2 regions of the Streptomyces sp. NPDC005925 genome follow, and region 1 is predicted to be linked to the other one. Evidence: riboswitches for the same ligand, from Rfam matches in the RefSeq annotation. Region 1 holds a riboswitch; the other holds the start of a gene.

Region 1 (7,716 bases):
GACGTGGCGGGCGCGGCCCTCGCCGCCGAGCAGGGCGACGCCGGCGCGCAGCTCCCAGTCGTGGTCGAAGTCGAGGCGGTGGTCCTCGTCGAACGGCACGTCGATCATGCCGTGGTCGGCGGTGACGTAGAGCGCGGTGCGCGGCGGGAGCTGCTCGGCGAGGCGCTGCACCAGGCGGTCGACGTACATGAGCTGGCCGCGCCAGGTGTCGGAGTCGACGCCGAAGCGGTGCCCTGCGCCGTCGACCTCGGCGTAGTACGTGTAGACCAGGGAGCGGTCGGCGGCGGCCAGTTGCCGGGCCGCGGTGTCCATGCGGTCCTCGCCGGCGAGCCGCCCGTGGAAGGCCCCGCCGCTGAGGGCGACCTTGGTCAGTGGGGTGTTCGCGAAGGTCGGGGAGGTCACCTGGGCGGCGTGCACCCCGGCCTCCTGGGCCAGCCGGAAGATCGTCGGGTACGGCTGCCAGGTGCCGGGGGCGGTCCACGGCTGCCAGCGCAGCTGGTTCATCAGCTCGCCGGTGTCCGGGTCGCGCACCGTGTAGCCGGGCAGGCCGTGGGCACCGGGGGGCAGACCGGTGCCGACGGAGGCGAGGGAGGTGGCGGTGGTCGCCGGGTAGCCGGCGGTGATCGGGCGTCCGGTGCCGCCGCGTGAGGAGGCGAGCAGGGAGGTCATGAAGGGCGCCTCGTCCGGGTGCGCCCGCAGCTGCTCCCAGCCGAGGCCGTCGATCAGGAACACGCAGTTCCGGTCGGCGGGGGTCAGCTCGCGGATGGCGGCGGTCGTCCCGGGTACGTCCATGCCGGCGGCGAGCGTGGGCAGCAGGTCGGCGAGCGAACCGGAGCCGTACGCCGGCAGGGGCGCGGTGTCCGGGGCGAGCGGTTCCGGGTGGTCGTCCCAGGCGGCGGGCTGCGCCATCAGTGCGTCGGATCCGCGGTCGCCTCGGAGAGGGCCTGCGCGAAGACGAGCGCCTGGCGCACCGTCTCGGGGCCGTCCCCTGCCTCGCTGACGCGCAGACTCAGGTCGTCCGCCGTCGAGTTGCCCGTGTAGCCGTGGTCCGCCTCGCAGTTGGGGTCGCCGCAGGCCGCGGGCTCCAGGTCGATGCGGGCGACGGCGCCCCAGCCGATGGTGAGCACGATCTCGCGGGGCAGGGTGCCCGGCGTGTACGACTCCGGGTTGGCGACGACGCGGCTGACGACGATCGACGAGATCCGGTCCAGCTTCACGGACTCCGTCGACGTCGTGGCGTACGGCGTCGGGGACGTGCTGTCGGCGGCCTGCTCGTCGGTATGGCTGACGATGAAGCGGTTGCCCGTGAGGACGAGCACCGTCACGTGCCGCCGCACCTCGTTCTGGTCGAACGTCGTCTCCTGGTGGACCAGGTACGACCGGACGGGCTCGCCGCCCACGGCAGCCTCCACCGCCTCGGCCACGAGGGCCGGGTAGTAGCCGCTGCGCTCGATCGCCGCACGCAGCCCCTGGGTCGTCGTACTGGTCTTGGCCATGCGCCCATCCTACGGGGGACCACTGACTACGAGGCACCGCTCGGGCCGGTCCGGCCGGGTCCCGGTGGCCGGTTCCGGCAATGGTTCCGGCGGTTTGTTTTCAGTAAGCCGGGAGGGTACGTGGTCCCAGGTCGTCGCGGGCAGGAGGCGGCGCGAGGCGTACGGAGGCCGTCAGGACGCTCAAGCCCTGCTGAGCGACCACGACGGGCTCCAGAGTGACGGCCACGACTTCGGAATGATCGTCCACCAGGCGAGACACTCTCAGTAGCACTTCCTGCAGCGCGGGTGTGTCGACGGGGGCGGAACCGCGCCATCCGAACAGCAGGGGCGCCGTCCGGATGGACCGCACCAGGGAAGTGGCCTCGCGGTCGGTGACTGGAATCAGCCGGTGCGCGGTGTCTCCGAGCAGCTGGGAGGCGGCCCCCGCCAGTCCGAAGGAGAGCACGGCGCCGGCCGCCGGGTCGATCACGGCCCGCACGACCGTGTCCACGCCCCGGGGTGCCATCCGCTGCACCACCGGGCGCAGCTCCTCCGGCGTGCCGAAGAGCTCCGTCAACTCGGCGTACGCCCGGCGCAGTTGCTCCTCGTGCGCGAGATCCAGGCGTACGCCGCCGAGGTCGGCGCGGTGCCGCAGGTGCGGGGCGGTGGCCTTGAGGGCGACGGGATAGCCGAGTGTGCGGGCGGCAGCGGCGGCCTCGTCGGGCGTGGGGGCGGGCAGGGCGCGCTGGACGTGGATGCCGTAGGTGCTCAGCAGCTCGCGGGTCTCGTCCGTGCCGAGTGTGAGGCCCTGGCCGCGTGCGAGGAGGCCGTCGATCCGTTCGGCGGCGGCCTTCTCGTCGATGTCCTCGAACTCGGGCACCCTGCCGGGGTCGGCCGCGTCCCGCCGCCACTGCGCGTACCGGACGGCCTCGGCCAGGGCGCGTACCGCCCGCTCGGCGGCGGGGTAGGCGGGGATGAGGGCAGCGGGGGCGCCCGCGGCGGGGGCGGCGGGTCCGCCGGTGGCGGGCGCGGCCGGACCGGACGTGGCGGGTGAGGCCGGACCGAACGTGGCAGGCGCGGGCGGGCCGGACATGGCAGGTGGGGGGACGGGGCCGGACGTGGCAGGTGGCCGGGCCGCCGTGGAGGGGCGTGGCCCGGCGGGGTGCTCGGCCGTCGCCGGGCGGCCGGCCTTCGCCGGATGGCCGCCCGGGGGTGGGTGGGCGGCCGGGGGTGCATGATCGCCCGGGGGTGGTGGCTGGGTGCCGCGTGGGGTGCCGGTGGCGGCCCGGGGTGCTGTGCCGGCCGCGGCCGACAGGGCGTTCGCGAGCCCGCCCAGCTCCACGTGCACGACGAGCACCGGCTTGGACGGGACCGTCTCCGCGGCCGAGCGCAGGGCCTCGGCCAGCGCCGCGTCTCCCGCGCGGTCCTCGCCGACCGTGGGGATCGCGGTCACGACGACCGCGTCGGACGTGTCGTCGGCGAGCGCCCGGGACAGCGCCGCGCGGAAGTCCTCCGGGGTGGCGCCGGTCGTCAGGTCCAGGGGCGGCTGCGGGTGCAGGCCCTCGGCGAGGCAGGCGTCGTAGGTGAGGAGGCCGAGCGATTCGGAGTTGCCGAGGACGGCCACGCGCGGGCCGGTCGGCAGGGGCTGGCGGGCGAGCAGCAGGCCCGCGTCGACGAGCTCGGTGATCGTGTCGACGCGGATCACGCCGGCCTGGCGCAGCAGCGCCGACACCGTGGCGTGCGGCAGCCGGGTGGCGCGTACGGCGTGGCCGGGCGGGGCCGCGCCGCCGTGCCGGGCGCCCTGGACGACGACGAGCGGCTTCGCCGCGGCCGTGCGCCGGGCGAGACGGGTGAACTTGCGGGGGTTGCCGATCGACTCCAGGTACATGAGGACGACGTCGGTGTCGGGGTCGTCGTACCAGTACTGCAGGACGTCGTTGCCCGAGACGTCGGCGCGGTTGCCGGAGGAGACGAACGTCGACACGCCCGTGACACCGGTGACGCCGCCGCCGCGCCGGTGCAGCCGGGACAGCAGGGCGATGCCGATGGCGCCGGACTGGGCGAACAGGCCGATCCGGCCGGGCCTCGGCATCTCGGGGGCGAGGGAGGCGTTGAGCCGGACCCGCTCGGAGGTGTTGATGATCCCGAAGGCGTTCGGCCCGATGATCCGCATGCCGTACGCGCGCGCGTGCCGCACCAGTTCGCGCTGGCGCTCCCGGCCCTCGGGGCCGCTCTCGGCGTACCCGGCGGTGATCACGACGAGTCCTCGCACGCCGTGCTCGCCGCACTCCGTGACGACCTGGGGCACCTGCTCGGAGGGTACGGCGACGACGGCGAGGTCGACCGGTTCCCCGATGTCCCCCACCGAGCGGTGGGCGGGCACGCCGTCGATGTCCTTCTGCCCTTCTGGCAGCGCCCGGTTCACGGCGTACAGGCGGCCGGTGAAGTCGCCGTCCCGGATGTTGCCCAGGACGCTGCGGCCCACCCCGCCGGGGGTGCGGCCGACGCCGATGACGGCGACCGAGCCGGGCGTCAGCAGCCGTTGCACGGACCTCGCCTCGGCGCGGTGCTCGCGCGCGTACTGCACGGCGAGGGAGCGGTCGGTGGGCTCGAGGTCGAATTCCAGGCGGACGACGCCGTCCTCGAAGCTGCGCTTCTGGGTGTAGCCCGCGTCGGTGAACACCTTGATCATTTTGTTGTTGGCGGGCAGCACCTCGGCGGCGAAGCGGCGGATTCCGCGCTCGCGGGCGACGGCCGCGATGTGTTCCAGCAGGGCGGAGGCGACGCCGCGGCCCTGGTGGGCGTCCTGCACGAGGAAAGCGACCTCGGCCTCGTCGGACGCGGAGGGGTCGGGCGCCACGCGTCCTGCGGCGGGGGCGGGCGACGGGCGGGAGGACGCGGGCGTGCCGTCGGCGCCGATCCGGTCGTAGCGCACGGTGGCGATGAACTCGCCGCCCACCGTGGCCGCGAGCCCCACCCGGTCCACGAAGTCGTGGTGCGTGAAGCGGTGGACGTCCTTCGCCGACAGGCGCGGGTAGGGCGCGAAGAAGCGGTAGTACTTCGACTCGTCGGAAACCTGCTCGTAGAAGCTGACCAGGCGCTCGGCGTCGTGCGCGGTGATGGGGCGGACACGCGCGGTGCCCCCGTCGCGCAGCACCACGTCGGCCTCCCAGTGCGCGGGATAGTCGTGCCGGTCCGACGGGGTCTGCATGGGGCCCAGCGTACGGCTCGCGTATGACAACGGCGCGAGGCAGTCTGTGGAGGACGGCCGCCGTGCGGGCTGCATACATGGCGCCGCCCTGGGCACGCTTCACCGTGCGGAAATCCGGCTGGACACCCCTGGTTCATCTGAAGGGCAGCATCACATGGCTGAGCGCCGCGTCAACGTCGGCTGGGCCGAGGGTCTCCACGCCCGCCCCGCCTCCGTCTTCGTCCGGGCCGCCACGGCCTCGGGCGTCCCGGTGACGATCGCCAAGGCCGGGGGCGACCCCGTCAACGCGAGGTCCATGCTGGCCGTGCTGAGTCTTGGCGCCCAGGGCGGTGACGAGGTCGTCCTCACCTGTGACGCCGAGGGCGCCGACGTCGCCCTGGACCGGCTGGCGAAGCTGGTCGCCGAGGGTCTCGAGGAGCTTCCCGAGACCGTCTGACCATCGAACGGCATCGCGCGGAGCCGTGCCCCCTTCCCGCGGGCGCGGCTCCGGCGTCAGCCGTTCGCGGCGCACCGCCCCGGAGCGGGCGCTCGTGGGCCCCCGGGCGCTCGTGGAGCCTGTGGCGTCTCAGACGTGCACGCCGTGCGAGCGGAGGTAGGCGACGGGGTCGATGTCGGAGCCGTACTCCTGGCCGGTGCGCGCCTCGAAGTGCAGGTGGGGGCCGGTGACGTTGCCGGTCGCGCCGGACAGGCCGATCGGCGTTCCCGGAGTGACCTGCCGGCCGACGGAGACTTCGACGGAGGACAGGTGGCCGTACTGGGTGTACGTGCCGTCGTTCATACGGATCACGACCTGGTTGCCGTACGCGCCGCCCCAGCCGGCCTCGACGACGGTGCCCGGGCCCACGGCCTGGACGGGTGTGCCGCCGGCGGCGTGGAAGTCGATGCCGGTGTGGCTGCCGGAGGACCAGACGGCGCCTCCGCTCCGGTAACCGGTGGAGACGTACGAACCCGCGACCGGGGCGACGTAGGTGTTCAGGCGCTTGCGCTCGGCCGCGCGGGCGGCCCGCTCCTTGGCCGCGCGGGCCCGTTCGGCGGCCTCCTCGGCTGCCTTCGCCGCCTTCTCGCGGGCGGCCTCGACGGCTTTGCGCTCCGCCTCGGCCAGGTCGGCGGCCCGCTGCTGGGCGGCGACCTGGGCCTCGATCTCGTCGGCGACCGAATCGCCGATAGTGACGACCGGGGTGAGACCGGTCTGCTCGGCGGCGGGCTCGGCGGCGAGCGCCGGGGCCGCGAGGGTGCCGACGACGCCGGTGGCGGCGAGGGCCGCCACGCCCGCCGCGCGGGCGGTGGAGCGATGCATTCGGCTGGGACGACGGTGCTTCCCGGTGGCGCGCGTGAACGCCATGTACAGGCTTGTCCTTTCCTTCCCTCTCGCCTACCGGGTTAGCTGACGGGTTCGGAGCAGGAAGGTCTCCTACGGACCCCCTCGCGGCACGCGCGGGCGTCCGATTCACCCCAGGGACTGATGGTGGGTCCCCGGCTCCCCCGGCTCGCGCCGTAGGGGGACTCGGCGATGACTGTCCGGTGCCGCGGGTGCGGCGCACTGCCTGACGGACAGACCGGACGACGCTAAACGGGACATCTTTCGATCCCCAAACCGAAGGCGGCTTTTGTAGCGCATGCCACAGGCCAGACAGGCAGCCTCTCCCGCAATCCCCGCCAATTCCGGCATACGGGGGCCCTGGTGGCCGGTCAGCCACCAGGGCCCCCGGTTCGTGCGAGGTCCGGCGTCCTGTCGGTTCAGCTCGCTATTCGGCGGGGACCACCGTGACCTCGCCGATGCCGAGGGCCTCGACGGGCTCCTTGATCCGGGCCGCGTCGCCCACGAGGATCGTCACCAGCCGGTCCCCGGGGAAGGCGCTGACGACCGCCGCCGTGGCCTCCACGGTGCCGGTCGCGGCGAGCTGCCGGTACATCGTGGCCTGGAAGTCGTCGGGCAGGTGCTGCTCGACCTGGTCGGCCAGGGTGCTCGCCACGGCCGCCGCCGTCTCGTACTTGAGCGGCGCCACGCCCACCAGGTTCTGCACCGCCACGTCACGCTCGGCGTCGGTGAGGCCCTCCGCGGCGAGCGTGCGCAGCACCGTCCACAGGTCCTGAAGGGCCGGGCCGGTGCTCTCGGTGTCCACGGAGCCGCTGATGGCGAGCATCGCGGCACCCGAGCCGTCCGGGGCGGACCTCAGGACCTGCGCGAACGACCGCACACCGTAGGTGTAGCCCTTCTCCTCGCGCAGGACGCGGTCCAGGCGGGAGGTGAGGGTGCCGCCCAGGCAGTACGTGCCGAGGACCTGCGCGGGCCACACGCGCGCGTGCCGGTCCGGTCCGACGCGGCCGATGAGCAGCTGCGTCTGGACGGCGCCGGGCCGGTCCACGACGACGACGCGGCCGGTGTCGTCGGCGGTCACCGGCGGCACGGGACGGGCGGCGGCCGGGGAGCCGGTCCACGCGCCGAGCGTGTCGCCGAGCAGGGCGTCCAGGTCGGTGCCGGTGAGGTCGCCGACGATCACGGCCGTGGCGGTGGCCGGCCGCACATGCCGCTCGTAGAAGGCGCGCACGGCCCCGGCGTCGACGGCGGCGACCGTCTCCTCGGTGCCCTGGCGCGGGCGCGACACGCGCGAGTCGGCCGGGAACAGCTCTCTGGAGAGCTCCTTGGCCGCCCGCCGCGCGGGGTTGGCCAGCTCGTGCGGGATCTCGTCCAGGCGGTTGCGGACGAGCCGCTCGACCTCGCTGTCGGCGAACGCGGGCGCCCGGAGGGCGTCGGCGAGCAGCCCGAGTCCCTTGGCGAGGCGGGAGGCGGGCACCTCCAGGCTGAGGCGCACACCGGGGTGGTCGGCGTGCGCGTCGAGGGTGGCGCCGCAGCGCTCCAGCTCGGCGGCGAAGTCCTCGGCGGAGTGCTTGTCGGTGCCCTCGGAGAAGGCCCGCGCCATGATCGTCGCGACGCCGTCCAGTCCGGCGGGCTCCGCCTCCAGGGGCGCGTCCAGGAGCACCTCTACGGCGACGACCTGCTGGCCGGGGCGGTGGCAGCGAAGCAGGGTG
Region 2 (7,716 bases), on a different contig from region 1:
CGCGATGGGCATGCACGCGCTGTGGAACGGCTCCGCGACGTTCGGCCCGTTCGGGTTCATCGCCGTGTACGGCGCGTTCATGGTGCCCGCGTTCGGGCTGCTGACGTGGCTGGTGATCTGGACGCGCCAGCGCGAGCTGCGCACGGTACGGACCGAGCTGCCCGCCTACGCGGCCGCGGGCTGGCTGACGCCCCCGGAGCCCTTCGCGCTGGGCTCGATGCGGGCCCGCCGGATCGCCCGGACGTACGCGCGCAGGTACGCCGGGAAGGCGGCGGCGCGGGAGGTGGCACGGTACGAGGCGTACGCGACGTCGCTGGCGTTCCTGCGGCACCGGGGCCGGCAGGGCAGGGCCGGGACCGGCTTCGTGAACCGCGAGCGGGAACTGCTGAACGAACTGTGGGCCCGCCGCGACGCCGCCCGCCCCGCCCTGGAGTACGCGGCCCGGGTCACGGCTCCACCGGTCCCGGTGTACGTACCGCCCGCGCCGTACGCGTCACCGTGGCCGATGCACGGCCCGGCGACACACGGCCCGGCCGTCCACGGCCCCCGGGCGGCGTACGGTCCGACGAACCCGTACGCCGCTCCGGATCCCGCTCCCGGGTTCAACCCGTACCGGTCGTAGCGGGCGGGGTGGGCGAGGTGGGCGTTACCGCGACGCCCGGGTCAGCTGTGCCAGCTCGTCGGCGGTGAGTGTCAGTTCCGCCACTCCCAGCAGGTCGGGGAGCTGCCGCACGGTGCGGGCGGAGGCGATCGGGGCGGCGACGGTGGGCCGGGCGGCGAGCCAGGCCAGGGCCACGGTCGCGACCGGCGCCTCGTGCGCGGCGGCGATCTCGTCGAGGGCGGCGAGCACCCGCTGCCCGCGCTCGGTCTCCAGGTGCTTGGCCGCTCCGCCCGCGCGGGGGCTGTCCACGCTCACGCCCGGCCGGTACTTGCCGGTGAGGAAGCCGGAGGCCAGCGCGGAGTACGGCACGGCGGCGAGACCGGCGTGCTCGGCGAGGTCCCGCAGTTCGCCCTCGTAGGTGTCGCGGGAGACCAGGTTGTAATGGGGCTGGACCGCCACGTAGCGGGCGAGGCCGGCGCGATCGGAGTACTCCAGGGAGACGCGCAGCCGCTCGGGCGAGATGTTGGAGGCGCCGATGTACCGGACCTTCCCGGCCCGCACCAGCTCGTCCAGCGCGCCGATGATCTCCTCGACCGGCACCTCGGGCTGGTCGAAGTGCGTGTAGTAGAGGTCGATGTGGTCGGTGCCGAGGCGGCGCAGGGAGGCGTCGGCGGCGGCCTTGACGGTGGCCGCGGTGAGCCCCTGGTGGTCGGGGTGCCGGCCGACCTTGGTGGCGACGACGACCTCGGACCGGTTGCCGCGCGCCTGCATCCACTTGCCGATGACTGTCTCGGACTCGCCGCCGCTGTTGCCGTCGACCCATGCCGAGTAGGAGTCGGCGGTGTCCACGAAGTTGCCGCCGGCCTCGGCGTAGGCATCGAGTACGGCGAAGGACTGCGGCTCGTCGGCAGTCCAGCCGAAGACATTGCCGCCGAGGGCGAGCGGGAAAACCTCGAGGTCGGAGTAGCCGAGCTTGCGAAGAGACGTCATGTCATACGTCAACGGCCGTAACGGAGCCGCTCATTCCCGGCTGTCCGCGCGGCCGGTGGAGATCGCGTGACCGGCAGCCCTGACGTCGGGGGGTTGCCGCCAGGACCGCCGGGGTCCGAGGACGCGCACGCGGGGAGGCTCCGCCTGGCGAGCGTGGGCGGGGGCCCGCCTCGTGGACGGGCCGCCGCCCGCATCGCGAAGATGCCGGCGGGACGCCACTGGGGCGAGGCGGGACGCCCTCCCGAGCACTCCGCTCAGGGAGTGAGGCCCTTGCTCCGCAGCCACGCCATCGGGTCGATGCCGCCGTCGGCGCCGTCCGGGTGGACCTCCAGGTGGAGGTGGGCTCCGGTGACGTTGCCCGTGGCGCCGACGCGGCCGATGACGTCACCGGTGGTGACCTTCTGCCCGACGCCGACGCTCATCGACGACTGGTGGCAGTACCAGAGCTCCGTGCCGTCCTCGAGGGTGAGGATCGTGCGGTAGCCGTAGGAGCCGGCCCAGCCCGCCTCGGTGATCGTGCCCGAGTGGACCGCCTTGAGGAGCGTGCCGGTGGGCGCGGCGAAGTCGAGGCCGGTGTGGTGGCCGGAGGACCACAGCGAACCGGCCTGGCCGAAGACGGAGCTGATCGTGTACGAGGCGGTCGGCAGCGTGTACTGGCGGGCCAGCTTGGCGAGCCGCTCGGCCTCGGCCTTCTTGCGGGCCTCCTTCTCGGCCTTGGCCTTGGCGGCGGCGGCCTTCTCCTCGGCCTCTTTCTCCGCCTTGGCGGCGGCTTCGGCCGCGGCCTTCTCGGCGGCTTCGACAGCGGCGTCGGCGGCCTTGTTGTCGGCCTGGCTCTGCTGCTGCTCGGCCTGCGCCATGATCCGGGCCCGCAGCGCCTCACCGGCGTCGGCGGCGCTCTGGCCGGCGGTGGCGGCAGAGGCGGCGCCCATGCCGCTGAGCGGGTTGGCGGTGCCCCGGGCGCCGTCGTCCGAGGCCAGGGAGCCCACGTGGGGCAGGTCGGGCATGGAGATCGACACCGGCGGCTTGCCGGTCTGCGCGGTGGCCATGCCGCCCGCGCCGACGGCTGCTATGACACCGACGCCGAGAACGGTGGAGCTGCGGGCGAGTCCTCCGCCGCGCTGCTTGACGACACGATGCCTGCCGCGTACCGGACGAAGGGATTCCTCAGTGGGATTCCATTCCTCGAACGGACCCTCGTCACTGTGGTACTCGCCGTAGCCGAAGGCCTCGGTGGTGCGCTGGCTCGGCATGAACGGGGCCTCGGGGGCAGGCCGGTTGGACGCCACGTGGGGCGTACTCCTTTCCTTCCGTCTCCGCCTACCGGGTTAGCTGACGGGTTCGGAGCAGGAAGGTCTCCTACGCGCGTATACCCGTCGTGTTGCCACGAGGGCCTACGTGCGATTCACCCCAGGGTGGTGGTTCCCCGGTTCCCTCGCGGGATTCGGCGCGTGAGCACGGAGCCGCCTTGTGACGGCTGGGACGACCGCGCTGCGTTATCGAACGTTAATAGACGGGTGGCCCGGATTCCAAGCTGTTCCTCTTGATCATTAGCGGTTTCCGCGCGAATCAACTTCTCACCGAGGGGCGAAACCGGGCGAGTTGACCGACCATCGCGCCCCTTGCGCGCCCTTTTCGCGCCCTCTACAGAATCTGACGTTGCGTCAGTTGTTATCGGAGCGGGACGGGTCGATCACGGTCAGTGAGGGGTACGAGGGGAGGGGCGCCGTCGGCGGAATGGAGTCCGGCCGGGAAAAGAAGGCGAAGAAGAGGAACACGGCGACGGAGAAGGACCACAGAAAACACCAAGGGCCGGAACCCTTTCGGATTCCGGCCCTCGGCCTTCAGTAGCGGGGACAGGATTTGAACCTGCGACCTCTGGGTTATGAGCCCAGCGAGCTACCGAGCTGCTCCACCCCGCGCCGTTGTGACTCCAGTGTACGTCATCCGCGAGGCCCTGAGCACCAGGGTTGTCCGGCGGGTGATTCAACGGCCGCCGAGCGGGCTGTCCGACGGGGTGTCCGCCTACCCGACGGACTTCTCCGCGGATTTCTCACCGGGCTTCGCCACGTGGGTGAGCGTCTCCCAGGCCACGGACCCGTTGTCCGTACCGGCGGGCCGGGCCCCGGCCGCGAGCCGGTGGGCTGCCGGGACGGAGCCGCCGAGCCGGTCCTCCAGGTGGTGCAGGGCGACCTCCAGACCGGGCCCCAGGCCTCCGCCGGGCTGCCCGGCGCTGCCGCTCCCGCCACCACGGACGTCCCGCCCAGCGCACCGGGCCCCGGACACGGACTCCGGCTCGCCGAGCTGGCGGCGGGCGTGCACGGTGAGCGCGGCCGACAGACGGTCCTTGACCTCGCCGTACAGGTCGACGCCCTGGTGCCAGGCCGTCTCGGCGATGTGGGAGGTGGCGGCGATGCCCTGGCCGACCTGCGGCAGGCCCCGGCAGGTGTCCTGGGTGAGGCCGTTCTTCCCGGCGAAGTAGGTGGGCACGCGGTCACGGAAGCGTGCCAGGGACCGGTCGAAGGCCTCGTGGTCGTTCAGGAACACGGCGATCGAGATGGCGCCGTCGGTCATGACGAGGTCCTGGCCCGCGCTGCGGGCCGGCTTCTTCGCGCTGACGGCGGGCAGGTGGACACCGCGCAGCATGTTCTCAAAGCGCCGTACGCGCGTGGCGGGCCAGCCCGCGCCCCGGGTGTGGCGCACGATCTCCGCGGCCCGCGCCCAGGTGGCGGCGGCCGGCCCGGCGCCCTCGACGCCGTGTCCCTTCAGCCGGCCCGACCAGGCGTCCATGATCTCCCTGGCCTTGACGGCGTGCTGCCGCTTGCCGGTGACCGTGAAGAGGAGGGCCTGGGTGTACGCGGCGATGGCGTCGGCGCGCTCCTCGGCGCAGCCGCGTCCGCGCCGGCCGCCGACGGGGCAGGTGACGGTGGCTCGGGGCCGGGGCCGGTACTTGTACGAGCCGTACCGGCTGTCCCGCATGGCCAAGTAGGCCTTCAGCCACGGCTGCCTGCCCTCGGTCACGTTCTTCCGTACGTCGGCCAGCTGGTCCTCGCCGACCAGGACGCCCGGGTGGGTGAAGTCGGCGTCGGCGGCCAGGGCGCGCGTCCTGGTCCGGCCGTCCGGTCCCGCCGTTCCGCAGGAGGCGACGAGCACGGCGGCGAGCGGTACGGCGAGAAGCGCGGCGGCACGACGACGTGATGCCGCCGCCCCGCGGGTCGGGGCCGTCTGCGCACCGGAATGACCGGGCCGTCCCGCGCCCCGCGCACTCTCCGGCGCCCGCTCCGTCCCTGACTCCACTGACCCCATCCTGAGCTCCTCCTCGTCATCGTGCGTGCCGGCTCACTGGCAGCGTGACGCGGCGGCAGGCGGGCCGCAGGATCTGATGGGCCGAAGGGCCGAGTGCGGGGGGCGCGGGGAGCGTCCGGCGGGCGGACGTTCAGGCGGGCGGGGCGGACAGGTGCCGGTTGGGCGCCTTGGCCCGCTCCTCGTACTCGGGCAGCACGACGACGTCCGCGCCCCCGGCCGCCAGTACCCCGTTGCCATTCGCGCCCGGGACGAAGGTGTCCGGCTCGCGCCACGCGGTCACCACCCGGCGGGCCCCCGCGTCGAGGACGAGCCGGGCGCAGGGCCGGGGCCGGGAGGCGCGGCGGGCACAGGGTTCGAGGCTGCTGTAGACGGTCGCGGCGGTGAGCCTCGGGTCGGCCGGGTCGAGTTTGGCGAGGGCGGCCTCCTCGGCGTGCACGACGGGATCGCCGGCCTCCCGCGAGTACCCGCGGGCGAGTTCGGTCCCGTCGGCGGCGACCACCACGGCCCCCACGCTGAACGCGGTCGTGGAGGGCGGGCACTTCGCGGCCAGCTCGCAGGCGAGGGCGAGCCAGTGCCGGTCTGCGGCGGACGGCACGGTGCCGGTGCCGGGTGCGGTGGGTTCGTAGCGGGTCAGGACGACGTCCTCGATGCGCCGGGTCTCGACGAGCCGCAGCCGGCCGCCCTGATAGCCGCCGGGCCCGAACAGGCGGGGTGCGTCCGGGTCGCCGACCAGGAGGGGGGCGAGGACGAGCTGGAGTTCGTCGGCGAGGCCCTGCTGAAGCAGCTGCGTGTGGACGGTGCCGCCGCCCTCGACCATGAGCCGCTGGACACCGCGCACGTCGTGCAGGTGCTCCAGCAGCGCCCGCCAGTCGAGCGCCGGCCCGAGCGGTACGACGTCGGCGGCGACGGCGAGCCGCCGGGCCCGCTCGGCGCCCTCGTCGGTCGTGTAGAGGACCTTGTCCCCGCCGGTGTGCCAGAAGTGGGCCGCCGGGTCGAGGTCCCCGGACCCGCTGACGGTGACCTTGAGCGGGAAGCCGGGCCGGCCGGCGGCCCGGCGGGCGGCGCGCCGACCGGGCGAGTTGACCAGCAGCCGGGGGTTGTCGGCGCGGATCGTGCCGGCGCCGACGAGGATCGCGTCGACGGACGCCCGCACCTCGTCCACCCGGTCGAAGTCGGCCGCGCCGGACAGCAGCAGCCGCTCGGGGCCGGTGTCGTCCAGGCAGCCGTCGAGGGAGACGGCGGCGGACAGCAGGACGTACGGCAGAGGCATGGCCCCATTGTGTAACGCCCCCCTGGAGAACGCCGCCTGCCCTTGCCCGGCCGGCGGGGGCGCGCGTCGGGTGCCCTTCGTGGAGTCCCGCAGGTGTGGCCGGCGGCGATCACCGGGCTCTTGCCCGACGCGACAGCTCGGTCCTGCCCGTGCCCTGCGGTCGCCGACCATCCGGCGGTCCTCCACGACACGACGCCGGCCCCCGGTCGGACGCTGTCTGACCGGGGGCCGAGGTGTAGGCCCTGTGGGACTCGAACCCACAACCAATGGATTAAAAGTCCACTGCTCTGCCAATTGAGCTAAGGGCCCGGGCGTTGTTGCCTCCCCCGAGCATAGCGGGACGAGGCCGGGGCGCCGATCGGGTATCGGGGCGTGGCCGTGGCCGGCGGGTGGATGCGGGTCTGCGGGTGCCGCGGCAGGTTACGGATCGACCGGTTCCGGCGCTTGCCCCCGGGCCTGTTCACGCGCCCGTGTGCGTGCGTGGTCCGGGTTGAGGAACCAGTGGCGGGCCGACGCCAGCCACCAGGTCGCGGCGAAGCCGAGCACAGCCAGGACGGCGATCGGGGCGTAGTTGAAGGACTCCCAGGTGACCGGGGAGACCTGCGGCAGCATGAACAGGACGGTGATCACGACGACCCACGCCACCGCGACCACGCCGATCACGCCCGACCAGCGGCCCAGGTGCCACGGCCCGCGTTCGAAGGCGGCGCCCTTGCGGACCCGCAGGAAGGTCGGGATGACGTACGCGATGTAGAGGCCGATGACGGCGATCGAGGTCACCGCCGCGTACGCCGTGACGTTGATCAGGTACGGCAGGCCGAGGGCGAGCGCGCCCAGGGCCGCCAGCCAGACCGCGGCGACGGGGGTGCGGGTGCGCGGGCTGACGGTGTGCCAGACGTGCGAGAAGGGCAGGGCGCCGTCGCGCGAGAAGGCGTAGATCATGCGGCTGTTGGCCGTCACGGACGCCATGCCGCAGAACAGCTGCGCCCCGATGACGACGAGCAGCAGCAGTTTTCCGGCGGTCGCGCCGAGCGCGTCGAGGAGGATCTGCGCGGGCGGCGCGCCCGTCGGTGACGCCAGCGCGCCCTCGTAGGACTGGATGGCGAAGGTGAAGCCGAGGAGGAGGACGAAACCGGCGATCCAGGACGTCCAGATGGAGCGGACGATGCCCTTCGGCCCGGCGGTCGACGCGTCGTGGGTCTCCTCCGTCATGTGCGCGGAGGCGTCGTAGCCGGTGAAGGTGTACTGCGCCATGAGCAGGCCGAGCAGGACGACGTACGGGCCGCTACCCCAGCCGGTGTTGTCGACGAACTCGCCGAAGACGAAGGACGCCGACTGGTGGTGGTCCGGTACGAAGGCCAGCGCGCCGACGATGACCGCGACGCCGACCACGTGCCACCACACGCTGATGCTGTTGAGCAGGCCGACGACACGCACACCGAAGGTGTTGAGCAGCCCGTGCAGGACGAGGATCCCGGCGAACAGCAGGATCGTGCGGCCCGGGGTCACCTCGAAGCCGAACTGCAGGTTGAGATAGGCGCCGAGGAAGGAG

What was found. A riboswitch is a leader RNA that binds a small molecule or an ion and turns the genes downstream of it on or off. The one in region 1 is predicted to bind cyclic di-AMP.
Region 2: it holds a riboswitch for cyclic di-AMP, as region 1 does, so the genes downstream of both, ABZ354_RS16360 (M23 family metallopeptidase) here and ABZ354_RS23305 (M23 family metallopeptidase) in region 1, are expected to answer to the same signal.

The regions. Positions count from the first base shown of each region.
Region 1 is NZ_JBEXVL010000025.1:54,563-62,278, reverse strand. Features, by position in the region: gene ABZ354_RS23325 (nucleotide pyrophosphatase/phosphodiesterase family protein) at 1-909, opposite strand, end outside; gene ABZ354_RS23320 (DUF5998 family protein) at 909-1,496, opposite strand; gene ABZ354_RS23315 (GNAT family N-acetyltransferase) at 1,597-4,686, opposite strand; gene ABZ354_RS23310 (HPr family phosphocarrier protein) at 4,841-5,122, shown strand; gene ABZ354_RS23305 (M23 family metallopeptidase) at 5,252-6,028, opposite strand; cyclic di-AMP (ydaO/yuaA leader) riboswitch at 6,041-6,206, opposite strand; gene ABZ354_RS23300 (pitrilysin family protein) at 6,432-7,716, opposite strand, start outside.
Region 2 is NZ_JBEXVL010000011.1:173,748-181,463, reverse strand. Features, by position in the region: gene ABZ354_RS16370 (PrsW family intramembrane metalloprotease) at 1-622, shown strand, start outside; gene ABZ354_RS16365 (aldo/keto reductase) at 647-1,591, opposite strand; gene ABZ354_RS16360 (M23 family metallopeptidase) at 1,846-2,877, opposite strand; cyclic di-AMP (ydaO/yuaA leader) riboswitch at 2,891-3,048, opposite strand; tRNA gene ABZ354_RS16355 (tRNA-Met) at 3,437-3,510, opposite strand; gene ABZ354_RS16350 (alginate lyase family protein) at 3,614-4,741, opposite strand; gene ABZ354_RS16345 (dihydrofolate reductase family protein) at 5,025-6,164, opposite strand; tRNA gene ABZ354_RS16340 (tRNA-Lys) at 6,401-6,473, opposite strand; gene ABZ354_RS16335 (amino acid permease) at 6,585-7,716, opposite strand, start outside.